2 linked regions of the Fodinicurvata sp. EGI_FJ10296 genome follow. The main gene of each other region encodes a partner of the protein of the gene in region 2 in a complex. Links are inferred from orthologs where the notes say so. Each region holds a gene or a part of one and is shown on either strand. Other genes may lie near its edges.

What was found.
Region 1: the proteins of tig (region 2) and rpsG are in contact, whole or in part, in a crystal structure (PDB 3GTY), measured with the Thermotoga maritima proteins. The link is inferred for Fodinicurvata sp. EGI_FJ10296 from one-to-one orthologs. Residues at the interface, in WP_004081061.1 of Thermotoga maritima: Glu122, Val124, Val129, Leu130, Tyr133, Glu188, Gly259, Ile262, Tyr263, Glu266, Ser270, Glu273, Gln274, Glu277, Arg308, Gln311, Ile312, Ser315, Tyr316, Glu325, Arg329, Arg336, Leu363, Phe366, Trp367, Arg373, Leu377, Arg381, Leu384, Glu387; in WP_004081843.1 of Thermotoga maritima: Lys34, Lys52, Lys55, Glu59, Arg62, Gln63, Glu66, Asn67, Lys69, Val71, Arg95, Ala109, Lys110, Lys111, Gly112, Arg113, Pro114, Glu117, Glu121, Ile124, Ala125, Tyr127, Asn128, Asn129, Thr130, Gly131, Lys135, Asp139, Arg142, Met143.

Annotation. Positions count from the first base shown.
Region 1 is NZ_JBFCVL010000007.1:118,666-128,940, forward strand. What follows is about bases 7,312-10,275. They hold rpsG (30S ribosomal protein S7), read right to left. Parts: upstream 9,047-10,275; coding sequence 8,576-9,046; downstream 7,312-8,575. Other genes in these bases: fusA (elongation factor G), read right to left, coding at 7,312-8,535; rpsL (30S ribosomal protein S12), read right to left, coding at 9,057-9,428; rpoC (DNA-directed RNA polymerase subunit beta'), read right to left, coding at 9,908-10,275. Also shown: rpsQ (30S ribosomal protein S17), read right to left, coding at 1-149; rpmC (50S ribosomal protein L29), read right to left, coding at 162-371; rplP (50S ribosomal protein L16), read right to left, coding at 368-790; rpsC (30S ribosomal protein S3), read right to left, coding at 828-1,514; rplV (50S ribosomal protein L22), read right to left, coding at 1,516-1,896; rpsS (30S ribosomal protein S19), read right to left, coding at 1,899-2,177; rplB (50S ribosomal protein L2), read right to left, coding at 2,190-3,017; ABZ728_RS16430 (50S ribosomal protein L23), read right to left, coding at 3,021-3,347; rplD (50S ribosomal protein L4), read right to left, coding at 3,344-3,964; rplC (50S ribosomal protein L3), read right to left, coding at 3,969-4,724; rpsJ (30S ribosomal protein S10), read right to left, coding at 4,735-5,043; tuf (elongation factor Tu), read right to left, coding at 5,225-6,418; more of fusA, read right to left, coding at 6,460-7,311.
Region 2 is NZ_JBFCVL010000002.1:6,731-12,087, reverse strand. The notes cover bases 2,358-5,357. They hold tig (trigger factor), read left to right. Parts: upstream 2,358-3,062; coding sequence 3,063-4,652; downstream 4,653-5,357. Other genes in these bases: clpP (ATP-dependent Clp endopeptidase proteolytic subunit ClpP), read left to right, coding at 4,873-5,357; ABZ728_RS03455 (NAD(P)H-hydrate dehydratase), read left to right, coding at 2,358-2,861. Outside these bases: ABZ728_RS03465 (pyridoxal phosphate-dependent aminotransferase), read right to left, coding at 1-802; more of ABZ728_RS03455, read left to right, coding at 1,257-2,357. UniProt on the Bacillus subtilis protein: Involved in protein export. Acts as a chaperone by maintaining the newly synthesized protein in an open conformation. Functions as a peptidyl-prolyl cis-trans isomerase.

The sequences.
Region 1 (10,275 bases), on a different replicon or contig from region 2:
GAATTGGTTTCATCATGCGCGTGAAACTTCTTACTGCGCTTAATGAACTTCTTATACACCGGGTGCATGATCCGACGCTCGACAGAGACGGTGACCGTCTTGTCCATCTTATCAGATACAACTTTCCCAGTCAGGACGCGCCTTGGCATGTCTTATCCCCTTTAGCTCGCCGCGGCGACAGCCCGGCCACGCTCGTCCAACAGCGTTTTGATCCGGGCAATGTCACGGCGAATGACACGGACACGCGCCGTATTTTCCATCTGACCGGACGCCTTCTGGAACCGCAGATTGAATTGCTCTTTCTTGAGCGCGACCAACTGATCGTTCAATTCGTCCTCGCTCTTCGTCCGAAGATCACTGGCCTTCATCACTCGACCTCCTCACCCAGTCGAGCAACGAACCGCGTATCAACCGGAAGCTTCGACGACGCTAATGCGAAGGCTTCCTTGGCGAGCACGCCAGGCACGCCGTCCAGCTCGAACATCACTCGACCCGGCTTAACACGGCACATCCAGTATTCTGGACTGCCCTTCCCCTTACCCATACGAACTTCGGCCGGTTTCTGCGAAACCGGGACATCCGGGAATATACGGATCCACACTCGACCTTGGCGTCGGATGTGACGGGTTATGGCCCGTCGCGCCGCCTCGATCTGACGTGCGGTCACGCGCCCGGGAGAGACGGCCCTGAGCCCGAAAGCTCCGAAATTCAGGTCCGTACCCCCCTTGGCGACGCCCTTGACCCGTCCCTTGTGCGCCTTCCGAAACTTGGTGCGCTTTGGACTCAGCATCGTCGTTTCCTCTTATGCAATCGGCGTAGACGCCGCCTCAGTTGCTACGGCCGCCGCTATTCTGATCGGTAAGCCGTTTGTCCTGGGCCATGGGATCGTGGGCCATGATTTCGCCCTTGAAGACCCAGACCTTGACCCCACACGTCCCGTATGTCGTTTTCGCCGTCGCTGTGCCATAGTCAATTTCGGCACGAAGCGTGTGCAACGGAACACGCCCTTCGCGATACCATTCGGTCCGGGCGATTTCAGCGCCGCCGAGACGACCGCCGCAATTAATCCGGATACCAAGCGCACCGAGCCGCATTGCGTTCTGAACCGCGCGTTTCATGGCACGCCTGAATGCCACTCGCCGCTCAAGCTGGTTCGAGATGTTCTCGGCGATCAGCCGTGCGTCGATCTCCGGCTTGCGGATCTCAACGATGTTCAGCGACACATCCGAACCGATCATCTTCGACAGTTCCAGGCGGAGCCGCTCGATGTCAGCCCCCTTCTTGCCGATGATGACGCCGGGGCGAGCGGTATGAATTGTCACCCTTGCGCGCTTGGCTGGCCGTTCTATCACGATGCGGCTGACACCCGCTTGGGCGACCCGCTTGTGCAGAAACTCGCGAATAGCACGATCTTCATGCAGCAGCTTGGCATAGTCACGGTCAGCGTACCAACGCGAATCCCACGTACGGTTGATGCCGAGTCGAAGACCAACCGGGTTGATTTTCTGTCCCATATTATACGGTCTCCTCACGTTCCCGAACAACGATTGTCAGGTTCGACCATGGCTTCACGATCTTGCCGACACGTCCCCTCGCCCGGGCCCGAAATCGCTTCATGACCAAGCTCTTACCGACATAGGCCTCCGAAACATAGAGCCGATCGACATCCAACTGGTGATTGTTTTCTGCATTGGCGATCGCGGACTCAAGTACCTTCTTAACATCACCTGCGGCGCGGCGCTTGGAGAAGCTAAGGTCGGTCATCGCACGAGCGGCTTCCTTGCCACGGATAAGACGGGCCACCAAATTGAGCTTGCTTGTACTGCCGCGAATCTGGCTACCACGGGCTACGGCCTCGCTTTCGCCAACGCGTCGTTCTGCCTTTGGCTTGCCCATCCCTACTTCCTCTTCGCCTTCTTGTCCGCCGTGTGCCCGTAATACGTACGAGTCGGTGCGAACTCACCAAACTTATGGCCGACCATATTCTCGTTCACCAGCACAGGTAGAAATTTGTGACCGTTGTGAACGCCGAAGGTAAGGCCTACGAAATGCGGCAAAATCGTCGAACGCCGAGACCAAATCTTAATGACCTCGTTGCGGCCGGAATCCCGAGCCGCCTCCGCCTTTTTGAGCAGATAACCGTCGACGAACGGCCCCTTCCACACGGAACGCGCCATCTTCCGTCTCCCTTACTTCGCCTTGCGCCGACGAACAATGTACTTGTCCGTGGCCTTGTTGCGTCTGGTCTTGTGGCCTTTAGTGGGTTTGCCCCACGGCGTGACCGGATGTCGACCGCCTGATGTCCGACCCTCACCGCCACCGTGCGGATGGTCGATCGGGTTCATGGCAACGCCGCGAACGGACGGCCGTTTGCCAAGCCACCGCTTTCGTCCAGCCTTTCCGAGACTGGTATTCGACTGATCCGGATTTGAAACCGCGCCAACCGTCGCCATGCACTCGCCTCTGACCACACGCAGTTCGCCGGAGGCAAGCTTAACCTGCGCATAGCCGGTATCCCGGCCAACAAGTTGAACATAGGTTCCGGCGGCGCGAGCGATCTGCCCGCCCTTGCCAGGCTTCATCTCCACGTTGTGAAGAATCGTACCGACCGGAATATTTCTAAGCGGCATCGCGTTGCCGGGTTTAATATCTGCCCGTTCCGCGGAGATAACCTTATCGCCGACCGAAAGCCGCTGAGGCGCAAGAATATAAGAGACTTCACCGTCACCATACTCGATGAGCGCGATGTAAGCAGTCCGGTTGGGATCGTATTCGATCCTCTGGACAACTGCTTCGACGCCCTGCTTCCGGCGCTTAAAATCCACCAGCCTGTATTTTTGCTTGTGGCCACCGCCGATCCGCCGTGCGGTTACGCGCCCGGTGTTGTTACGGCCACCACTTTTCCCCAAGCCACTCGTCAGCTTCTTAACCGGTTTGCCCTTATAGACATCCGATCGATCTACAGTGACGAGCTGTCGTCTGCCCGGTGTTACCGGGTTATGCTGTTTCAGCGCCATGCGTCAAACCCCCGTCGTCACGTCGATGGAATGCCCTTCGGCCAAAGTGACGATCGCTTTCTTCTGATCGGACCTCTTCCCAGAAACGCCCTTAAACCGCTTGGTCTTACCCTTTTGTACAAGGGTGTTGACGGCCGTGACCTTTACGTCAAAAAGCGTTTCTATAGCCTGTTTGATCTCGGGCTTGGTTGCTTCGGGCGATACACGAAATGCCACTTGCCCATGTTCAGACATCACTGTCGATTTTTCAGTGATGATTGGCGATCGGATCACGTCGTACATCCGTTCCCGTGTAATCTTCGGAAACTTGCGAATACCGTTCGTTTTCATGACAGACGAGCCTCCAGCTTCTCAACGGCGTCTTTGCTTAAGACGAGCGTTTCGCGACGCAGGATGTCATAAACGTTTGCGCCCTGACTCGGCAGAACGTCGATGAACGGAAGGTTCCGAATGGCCAGCGCAAAAGCTCCGTCAATCTCTTCACCGCCGATGAAAATAGCGGATTTGAGCCCGAGCGCCGCCAACTTTTGCCGCATGGCTGCAGTCTTGTGGCTGTCTGCGGCCAACCGATCCAGGATGAGCACCTGTCCTGCTTTCACCTTGGACGAAAGAGCAGTCTTCAACGCCAGCGCCCGAACCTTCTTCGGCAGATCGAATCCATGATCGCGCGGAGTCGGTCCGAAGACTACGCCACCACCCCTGAACTGCGCGACGCGAAGACTGCCGGCGCGAGCCCGTCCGGTACCTTTCTGGCGCCAAGGTTTTTTCGTGGTGCCGGCGACTTCACTGCGACCCTTCACCTTATGGGTGCCAGCCCGCCGTTTCGCCAATTGCCACCGTACCGCGCGGTGAAGCAGATCCTTCCGGACATCTACACCAAAGACCGCATCGCTCAAGTCGATCTCGCCGGCCTCGGTATTGTCGAGAGTTTTGACCGTTACCTTCATCGTCTCAGTTCCCGCTCTCTGTGCCGGCAGCCGACTCGGCAGGTTCGCTGGAACCATCCGATTCACCGGACGTGGTGCTTGCCGATGCCTTGCGGACCGCACCGGGGCGAGGAGCCGCATCAGGCAGGGGCCGCTTAACAGCGTCACTTATAAAGACCCAGCCGCCCTCGGACCCCGGGACAGCGCCACGAACAAGGACCAGACCCCGTTCCACATCTGTCGACACAACGGAAAGATTCTGAACCGTCACTCGCCGATCACCCATGTGGCCGGCCATTTTCTTGCCCTTGAAAACCCGGCCCGGATCCTGATTCTGACCCGTCGATCCGTGCGCTCGGTGAGACACAGATACACCGTGCGATGCCCGAAGACCGGCGAACCCATGCCGTTTCATCGGACCGGCAAATCCCTTACCGATCGATGTGCCTGTCACATCGACAAACTGGCCTGGAACAAAATGGTCCGCCGTCAATTCGTCGCCGACATCCAGCAATTCGTCATCGCCAACCCGGAACTCACAGACTTTCCGCTTTGGCTCGACAAGAGCCTTCGCAAAGTGTCCGCGCATCGGCTTGCTAACGTTCTTGACCTTCGCTTTGCCTGCGCCGAGTTGAACAGCGGAATAGCCGTCATTTTCGGTACGCCTGACAGCGATCACCTGACATGAATCGACTTTAAGAACCGTTACAGGAACATGAACGCCCTCGTCAGTGAAGACGCGCGTCATACCCACTTTTTGCGCAATAATTCCGGAACGCATGTCGCCCCCCTTAGAGCTTGATTTCGACATCCACGCCGGCCGCAAGGTCGAGCTTCATCAGCGCATCGACCGTCTGCGGCGTCGGATCGACGATGTCGAGCAAACGCTTGTGGGTGCGGATCTCGAACTGCTCACGCGACTTCTTATCGATGTGCGGCGACCGCAGCACGGTGTAACGCTCCATCCGAGTCGGAAGCGGTATCGGGCCGCGCACCTGGGCGCCGGTCCGCTTTGCCGTCGAAACGATTTCGGACGTCGACTGGTCCAAGACCCTATGGTCGAACGCTTTCAATCGTATCCTGATATTTTGACTGTCCATTACCTGTCCTGGTTTGTCTGTGAGTGCCGAGAGGTCCCCGCCGATTGACCGACGGATACATCGCGAACAGTCGACCTCAAACGAAAATGCATGAGGGAAGCCGGCGCCTTATACACGCCGACGTTCCCGCATGCCAGAGCAAAAGTCCGTCCCCGCGCAAGCGGGGCCGAACCAGTAACACTTATTCGACGATCGAAGCGACGACGCCGGCGCCAACGGTACGGCCGCCTTCGCGGATTGCGAACCGAAGGCCTTCATCCATCGCGATCGGCGCGATCAGTGTCACTTCCATCGACACGTTGTCCCCCGGCATGACCATCTCCGTGCCTTCCGGAAGGGTCACGCTGCCCGTCACGTCCGTCGTTCGGAAATAGAATTGCGGCCGGTAATTCGAGAAAAACGGCGTGTGGCGACCGCCCTCTTCCTTGGTCAGAATGTACGCTTCGGCCTTGAACTTCGTGTGCGGCGTGATCGAGCCCGGCTTCGCCAGCACCTGGCCACGCTCGACATCTTCACGCTTCGTCCCGCGAAGCAGTGCGCCGATGTTGTCCCCCGCCTCGCCGCTGTCCAGCAGCTTGCGGAACATCTCAACGCCGGTGCAAACCGTCTTGACCGTCTTGTGAAGGCCGACAATCTCGACCTCTTCACCCACCTTGACGATCCCGCGCTCCACACGCCCCGTCACGACCGTGCCACGGCCCGAAATCGAAAACACGTCTTCGATCGGCATCAGGAACGGCAGGTCCTTCGGACGCTCAGGCGTCGGTATATACGCGTCGACCTGCTTCATCAGCTCAAGAATGGCTTCCTTGCCAAGCTTGTCGTCCGTGCCCTCGATCGCCGCCAGCGCCGAACCCTTCACGATCGGAATATCGTCGCCTGGGAAATCATACGAACTCAGCAACTCGCGGATTTCCATCTCCACAAGCTCAAGCAGCTCTTCGTCATCCACCTGGTCGCATTTGTTCATGAACACCACCAGACCGGGAACGCCAACCTGGCGTGCCAGAAGGATGTGCTCACGGGTCTGCGGCATCGGGCCGTCCGCCGCCGAAACCACCAGAATCGCACCGTCCATCTGCGCCGCACCCGTGATCATGTTCTTCACGTAGTCGGCGTGGCCAGGACAGTCCACATGCGCATAGTGACGCGCATCCGTCTCGTATTCCACATGCGCCGTCGAAATCGTGATCCCGCGCGCCTTCTCTTCGGGCGCCTTGTCGATCGCGTCATACGCCAGATAACTGCCGGAACCGGATGACTCGAACAAAACCTTCGTGATCGCCGCCGTCAGCGTCGTCTTGCCGTGGTCAACGTGACCGATCGTTCCTATGTTCGCATGCGGCTTCGTCCGCTCAAACTTTGCCTTGGCCATGTTATCAAATTCTCCGTTCTCAGAATGCCGCTCTTGGACCGCTAGGCTAGCTTCGCCTTCACCTCATCGGCGATCGCCTGAGGTACCGGGTCGTAATGGTCAAAGAACATACTGTATTGCGCACGCCCCTGTGACATCGAACGCAGGGTGTTCACATACCCGAACATGTTCGCGAGCGGGACCATCGCGTTCACGACATTTGCGTTCCCGCGGTTTTCCATTCCCGTGACGTTACCGCGCCGGCTGTTCAGATCGCCGATAATGTCACCCATATATTCTTCGGGGGTGACCACCTCGACCCGCATCACAGGCTCGAGAAGAACCGGCTTCGCCTTGGGAATCCCTTCCCGATAGGCCGCACGGGACGCGATTTCAAAGGCCATGACACTCGAATCGACATCATGATAGGCGCCATCAATGAGGGTCACTTTGAAATCGACCATCGGGAAGCCAGCGATCACGCCAGTTTCCTTGGAAGACTCCAACCCATGCTGAACGCCAGGGATGTATTCCTTCGGCACGGAACCGCCGACGATCTTGCTCTCGAATTTGAAGCCTTCGCTCCGCTCGAGCGGCTCGAACTGCAACTTTATTCGAGCGAATTGACCGGAGCCGCCAGTTTGCTTCTTGTGCGTGTAATCCACTTCGGCCTTCGCCGAAATTGTCTCACGATAGGCGACCTGCGGCGCACCAACATTCGCGTCAACTTTGAATTCCCGGCGCATGCGGTCGACGAGAATGTCAAGGTGAAGCTCACCCATTCCCTTGATGACCGTTTGCCCGCTTTCATGGTCAACACTAACGCGGAAAGATGGATCCTCCGCCGCCAGCCGTTGAAGAGCCGTCGACATCTTTTCCTGGTCAGCCTTGGATTTGGGTTCCACCGCAACTTCAATAACCGGGTCGGGAAACTCCATCCGCTCCAGAATGATCGGCTTCGATGGATCGCACAACGTATCGCCGGTCGTCGTGTTCTTCAGACCGACCAGCGCAACAATGTCGCCCGCTGACGCGAATTTGATTTCTTCTCTTGTGTTCGCATGCATCAACAGCATACGACCCACGCGTTCCCGCTGCTCTTTTACGCTGTTGAACAGATAGCTGCCGGCTTCAACGGTACCGGAATAGACCCGCACGAATGTCAGCGTCCCTACATAGGGATCCGACATGATCTTGAATGCCAATGCCGAGAAAGGGGCTTCATCGTCTGTCGGCCGGGAAACCTTCTCTTCGGTGGAGGGGACAATTCCCTCAACCCTCTCCACATCGAACGGCGACGGAAGGTAATCAACCACGGCGTCCAGAAGCGGCTGAATACCTTTGTTCTTAAAGGCAGTGCCGAGCATAACCGGAACGAAACTGAGACCGATTGTGCCCTTTCGGATACAACTTCTCAGCGTATCGGCGTCCGGCTCCTTGCCCTCGAGGTAAGCTTCCATCGCCGCATCGTCATGCTCCACGGCCATCTCGAGAAGCTTGTACCGCCATTCCGCAGCATGCTCCTTGAGTTCTTCCGGAATTTCCCGATACTCGAATTCCGCTCCGAGCGACTCGTCTTTCCAGATAATCGCCCTCATCTCAACGAGATCGATTACGCCGGCAAACTCTGCTTCGCTCCCAATCGGCAGCTGCAATACCAAAGGCGTCGCACCCAGCCGATCAACAATCATGTCGACGCTGCGGTAAAAGTTTGCGCCCATGCGATCCATCTTATTGATGAAACACATACGCGGAACCTTGTACTTGTCCGCTTGGCGCCAGACCGTTTCCGATTGAGGTTCAACACCAGCAACGGAGTCGAAGACAGCAACCGCACCATCAAGTACGCGAAGCGATCTTTCGACTTCAATTGTGAAATCGACGTGTCCCGGCGTGTCAATGATATTGACGCGATGATCCCGCCAGAAGCAGGTCGTCGCGGCCGACGTAATCGTTATGCCGCGCTCCTGTTCCTGCTCCATCCAATCCATCGTCGCGGCGCCGTCATGGACCTCGCCGATTTTGTGCGAACGCCCCGTATAGTACAGGATGCGTTCCGTAGTCGTCGTTTTACCCGCATCGATATGCGCCATAATACCGATATTTCGGTAATTGGCGATCGGTGTCTGGCGCTTCAAAGACATTATGCCATTCCCGGTTTGCAGTCGGTTAATCGCCTTACCAGCGGTAATGCGAGAACGCTTTGTTGGCCTCTGCCATCTTATGCGTATCTTCTCGCTTCTTTACCGCGGCGCCGCGTTGGTTGGCGGCATCGAGAAGTTCGTTGCACAGACGGTCAACCATCGTCGTTTCAGAGCGCTTCCGCGCGGCGACTATCAGCCAACGAATGGCCAATGCCTGGCTCCGCTCGGACCGCACTTCCACCGGCACCTGATAGGTCGCACCGCCGACCCGTCGCGAGCGAACTTCGACCTGCGGACGAACATTGCCGAGCGCGTCGTGAAACAGCTGAACCGGATCCGCCTTCGCGCGGCTTTCAAGCCGCTCCAACGCTCCGTATACGATTCCTTCGGCGATGGACTTCTTGCCGTCGCGCATAACATTGCTCATAAACTTGCTTATTACGACGTCCCCGAACTTCGGATCCGGGAGGACATCGCGTTTTTCTGCTCTATGACGCCGTGACATGATCTATCCCTTACTTCGGTCGTTTCGCGCCATACTTTGAACGGCGCTGCTTCCGGTTTTTCACACCCTGCGTGTCCAATGCACCGCGAACCGTGTGGTACCGGACGCCGGGAAGATCCTTTACGCGGCCGCCACGGATCAGCACGACCGAATGCTCCTGAAGGTTATGCCCCTCACCCGGAATATAGCTCGTGACCTCGAAGCCGTTCGTCAGTCGGACACGCGCTACCTTACGAAGTGCCGAGTTCGGCTTCTTCGGGGTGGTCGTATAGACGCGGGTGCATACGCCGCGTTTCTGGGGGCAGGCCTCCAGCGCCGGAACCTTGTTGCGCGCCCGCACCGGCGTACGCGGCTTACGGATCAACTGATTGATCGTTGGCATATCAGCCCTTTTTTAAAACTCGTTAGATTATCAGTCCAATAGCGGAACGAGCTCCGCCACAGACCGCCGAGCCCTGAAAGGAACCGGTGGCGCCCGATTGCTTTTCCTGCTGTGTCGCCGATGCAAGACGATGCGCAAAACAAAAGAAAGCCAGCCAGGCGTTTCCGCGATGCGGACTCCGGCGGCTTTCTTTGGCGGCGTGGATGGATTCGCCACGATCTATCGTCATTTCACCGACGGCGATCAGCGTCTAGACAGCGTTCGTCTACTGCCAGGTCCCGTCAAGGTTCGCGGACTATACGTATGGCCGCACAGCACGTCAAGAAGACTCCTCGCTGCCCTCGTCAATAAACGGTCATGCCTGTCACAAGGCGGCCGGCAGCATGGGCCACGGACGGACCATCGATGTCCGTCCATGAACCACGAAACCGAGCCCTGCTGGCGATCAGAAACGAGTCGAGGCACCTGCATCGAGTCAATTATGCAGCGGAGCTTTCACCGGAGTCCGAATGCCCCTCAAGGAAATCCATATCGCCTGCATATCCTTGCGTAACATTTCGATCCCGCTTTGCCGCAACTTTCTTCACGCGACTGACATAGGCTCCGGTTCCGGCCGGTATCAAAGATCCGACGATCACGTTTTCCTTGAGGCCAACGAGCCCATCGATCTTGCCGGCAACAGCAGCTTCCGTCAGAACACGGGTTGTCTCCTGGAACGATGCTGCCGAGATGAAGGAACGCGTTTGGAGCGATGCCTTGGTAATACCCTGCAGGACAGGCATTCCACTGGCAGTACGATACCCCTCGGTCTCCGTCTTCTGGTTGACCTCGTCAAACTCCTCACGGT
Region 2 (5,357 bases):
CGATCAGTGCCGATGGCCAAACGCCGAATCCGAGGCGCCAGCCGGTCATCGCATAGGTCTTCGACCAGCCATCGAGCAGAATCAGCCGGTCCTCAAGTTCCGGATAGCTGAGCAGGCTGCGATGCGCGTGCGGCGGATAGAGCATCCGGCTGTATATCTCATCACTCATGACCGCCACATGCGGATGCTTTGCAAGGCCAGCCACGAGCCGATCCATGGCTTCCGGCGGCACGACCCCGCCGGTGGGGTTGGCGGGACTGTTGACGATCAGCAGCCTGGTAGCCGGGGTAATCGATGCCAGGATGGCATCCGGATCGAAGGCAAAGCCCTTTTCCTGCAGAAGCGGGTATGCGACCGGCGTCGCGCCCGTGTAGCGGATAACTGAGCCATAGATCGGGAATCCGGGATCAGGATAGATGATTTCGGCGCCCGGCTGACCGAACATCAGAATGGCGAACCACATTGTCACCTTGCCGCCGGGCACGATCACGACTCGCTCCGGCGACACGTCGACGCCGTGACGGCCTTGCAGATCTGCGGCGACGGCTTCACGAAGCGGCTGGATACCACGAGCCGGCGTATACCCATGATGGCCGTCCCGAAGAGCTTGTGCTGCAGCTTCGACGATGTGGTCGGCTGTTTTGAAGTCTGGCTGGCCAATGCCAAGATTAATGATCGATCGGCCATCGCGCTCCATGGCGGCGGCGCGGGCGAGCACCTGAAAGGCCGTCTCGGTTCCAAGGCGGGACATCGCGTCCGCCGGCCTGATCGATGCTGGGGCCGTATCGCTGGTGCTGGGCATTCGTCCTGTTCCCCTTCAGCTGGTTTGCGCCGCTTCGGCATCATTTGACTGTATGACAGCCTTCCGCATTTCATGGCTGCGGTTCAAGCGTCCAAACGAGTCCATGCCCTCTGCTGGGCCTTGGTCTGATCGAGCCGGGTGGCGGCAGGCGCGGAAAAAGTTGTGGCGTTGGGCTTGACGGGCAGCGATGGATCGTCCATATCCACCGCGCCTGCCGATCACGGCAGTGTTATGGCGATCGTAGCTCAGCGGTAGAGCACTCGGTTGTGGTCCGAGATGTCGTGGGTTCGAACCCCATCGGTCGCCCCATTTTCCCCTTTATGCAATCTGAATAGATATAGCAGGACGTGCCCGCAGCGTATCTTGGGCAGGTCCATGAGAAGGCGGCTGTCCGCGCCAACGCCCTTGGTATACATTTGTGCGTAGATTCAGCAGGTCGGAAGGGGACCGCGCGATGAACAACGCCGAGTGGCCAGTGGAGCTGTTGACCGCCGCGGAAATGGGCGCGGCCGACGCTCGCGCCATCACTGCCGGAACGCCGGGCCATGTGCTCATGCGTCGGGCCGGCCGAGCCGTCTCGGATGCCGTCGGGCGTCTGTCAGCGCCCCCGGGGCCGGTCCTTGTCCTCTGTGGGCCTGGAAACAACGGCGGTGACGGCTTTGTCGCGGCCACGTTTCTGGCACGTCGCGGGTGGTCCGTGAGCGTTGCGCTGCTTGGAGATCCAGGCCGCCTTTCCGGTGATGCGGCAACGGCATTCGCCGATTGGAACGGCCCCCTGGAGATCATCGACGATTCCTGGTGCCGAACCATGGCAAACGATCAACGAACGCCGGCCGTGGTCGTCGACGCCCTGTTCGGCGCCGGTCTGTCCAGGCCCTTCAACGGGGCGCCGGCCATGCTGCTCGCGCGGTTGCGCCAAAGGGGGGGGCGTATCGTCGCCGTTGACGTTCCCAGCGGGCTGGACGGAACGACGGGTCGGATAAGGGGAGGAGACGAGGGGCGAGCCGTTCCAGCGGATGTGACTGTCACATTTTTCCGGCTGAAGCCCGGTCACTGCCTCCAGCCTGGACGGTCGATCTGCGGCCGCACCGATCTCGTCGACATCGGCATCGATCCCACCGTGCTGCACGTCATTGCGCCGACGGCGCATATTAACAGGCCGGCGGCATGGGACGGCGTGATTCCAGCGCCGACAATCCAGGACCACAAATACAGCCGTGGCCACGTCGTCGTTCTGGGCGGTGAGATGATTGGTGCGGCCAGACTGGCGGCGGCGGCCGCCCGGCGTCTGGCCGGCTACGTAACATTGGCGGGTGAGGGCGTTGACGGCATTTGCGCCGTCGAACCGGGACTCGTACTCCGCCCAGGGGGCGGTGGCTGGGAATCGGCGATGTCGGCCGCTGTCGGGCGTCCGGATCACATGGCCGCCGTCATCGGGCCGGGTGCGGGAGTGGGCGATGCCGCCGCGGCAGAGAGGTTGAGAGGCCGGGCACGCGACTGGCTCTCCACCGGAGCGGGACTGGTGCTGGACGCCGACGGCCTTACGGCATTCTCGCCGGCGCCCGACCTGCCGGCGCCCGACCTGCCGACGGATGGGGCTGCCGGCCTGCCGAAATCACCGAAGGGGCATCGCCTTGTTCTGACGCCACATAGCGGTGAGTTTGCCCGCCTTTTTCCAGACCTGGCCGGCAACGATACGGACAAGTTATCATCCGCGCGTGCGGCAGCGCGGGCGACCGGCGCCGTCGTGGTACTGAAGGGCGGAGACACCGTGATCGCCGCCCCCGACGGTCGTGCCGCGGTCAGCGTCGACGGACCCGCTTCGCTGGCCACCGCCGGAACGGGCGATGTTCTTTCAGGTCTCATCGGCGCATTGATTGCCGCGGGAAAGCCGCCGTTTGATGCGGCTCGAATGAGCGTATGGCTACACGGCGAGGCGGCGAAACGCCTGGGAGTCGGCCTCGTCGCCGAGGATTTGCCGGCCGCGATCGCTGATATTCTTCGACTTGGTCCGACCGCTGGACGCCGGACGTTCGCAGGCATGATGCCGGCGTGGTGACGGGACGGTTTTTGGACTGTTTGCGGCTATGAAGCTGTGCTATCACCTCCACCGGAATAGGCGCGGCAGGTTCGCGCATGCGGGCGTGGCGGAACTGGTAGACGCGTCAGGTTTAGGTCCTGGTGGCTTTGGCCGTGGGGGTTCAAGTCCCTCCGCCCGCACCAAATATTTCGGCGTCCGGTCAAATTCGCAAATGCGCGGATGACCTCGGCAACTGACGACTGTCAGTCGCGTAGCCACGTTCAACGTGGCGAAGGGGCTGTCGTCGCTTGCTGCCACACCGAACAGGCGTGTTGCCATGCGGCGGTGAGTCGTTATTTCTTGACCCGCCATGGTTTACACGTTCAAACACCAACGCGTCGGACCAGGGGGGTCCGGGGCGATAGGCGGCAACGAAACAGGCAAGCTTTTGAGATGCAGGTAACCGAGACCAACGCCGAAGGGCTTCGCCGGGAATTGAAAGTCATCATTCCGGCGGGTGACATCGAGCAACGGGTTGATACGCGACTGAGCGAAATCCAAAAGGATATCCGCCTTCCAGGCTTTCGTCCCGGTAAGGTGCCGATGTCGATTCTTCGCAAGCGGTATCGGAAATCCGTTATGGGCGAAGTGGTGGAGGGCTTGGTCAATGAAAGCTCTCAGGAAGCCATTTCCGACCAGGGTATTCGACCCGCGCTGAAACCCGAGATCGATATCGCCAGCTTCGATGACGGCAAGGACCTGGAAATCAACCTGAAGGTCGAGGCACTTCCTGACATTCAGCCGCCAGACGTCTCCGACATTTCTATTGAAAAGCCGGTTGCGGAAGTGTCGGACGAGACCGTCGACGAGGCTCTCAAGCGCCTGGCCGAGAATCAAAAATCCTACGAGGCAGTCGACGAAGCGCGCCCGTCGGCCGATGGCGATCAGATCCTGATCGACTTCGAGGGCGAGATGGACGGCGAAAAGCGCTCCGAACTGGCAAGTGAGGATTTCGCACTCGATCTCGGGTCGGGTCGCATGATCCCGGGATTCGAGGATCAGCTGGTCGGTGCTTCCGCGGGCGAAACCAAAACCGTAGATATCACCTTTCCGGAAGATTACCCGGCCGAGGATTTCCGCGGCAAGTCGGTTTCCTTCGAAGTCACTGTCAAAGAAGTCCGGGCGCCGAAGGAAACGGTGATCGATGACGAATTTGCCAAGGGGCTGGGCTTCGATGATCTCGATGGCCTGAAGGATGCCATACGCAAACGCACGGCCAACGAATACGACCAGCAAAGCAAGGCGCGGATGAAGCGGCAGCTGCTGGATATTCTGGCTGAGCGTCATTCTTTCGAAGTTCCGCCCGGCATGGTCAAACTGGAATTCGATTCCATCTGGCGCCAGGTCGAAGAGGCGATGAAGAACCCGGATCCCAATGATCCGGACAAGGACAAACCCGAAGAGCAGCTGCGCGACGAATATACGCAGATCGCCGAGCGCCGCGTGAGGCTGGGACTGCTGCTGGCTGAAGTCGGGAAGGCCGAGAGCATCCAGGTGACCCAGGAAGAACTCAATCAGGCGCTTCTGAGCGAGGCGCGTCGCTACCCTGGACAGGAACGGGAAGTGATCGATTTCTTCCAGAAGAACCCTCAGGCGATCGAAAATCTGCGCGCGCCGATTCTCGAGGACAAAGTCGTCGATCACATCATTTCCAAGGTCTCCGTCGATGAAAAGACGGTGAGCATCGAGGAACTGATGCGGGACCCCGACGAGATTGACACGGGCGAGAACGCGGATCCGGAGCAGAAAACGGAAGAGGCCAAGGCGTAGCTACTGGTCCCGTGGCCCCGGTCGATTGCCGGGGCCATTTTCCGCATTTTGCGCGAGAGGTTGTTGCTGCGCGCCGACGATGCCATCTAAGGCTGGGCGACACGGTCGGGAGGCTCTTGTTGAAGAGCATCCGGTGCGCGATGGTCTCACTGGCAGTGGCCGGCGCAGCGTCCGGACCAAGACCAAAGTCGCACCATCGAACGCAGACCTGAGGACGGTAATGGCCGAATTTGAAGATCCAAGGATGAACACCCTTGTCCCGATGGTCATCGAGCAGACCAACCGGGGAGAGCGGTCGTTCGACATCTATTCGCGGCTTCTCAAAGAGAACATCATCTTCCTGATCGGGCCGGTGAACGACAATGTCGCGAGTCTGATTTGCGCGCAGTTGCTCTTTCTGGAGTCGGAAAACCCGAGCAAGGATATATCGCTTTATATCAACAGCCCGGGCGGCGTCGTGACAGCCGGACTGGCAATTTACGATACGATGCAGTTTATTAGACCGGAAATCTCGACCGTGTGCGTCGGTCAGGCGGCGTCGATGGGATCGATGCTCTTGGCGGCCGGTGCAAAGGGCAAGCGATATGCTCTGCCGAACAGCAGGATCATGGTTCACCAGCCATCCGGCGGCGCGCAGGGTCAGGCTTCGGATATCGAAATTCAGGCGCGGGAGATTCTCAAGATTCGCCGTCGCCTCAATGAGAT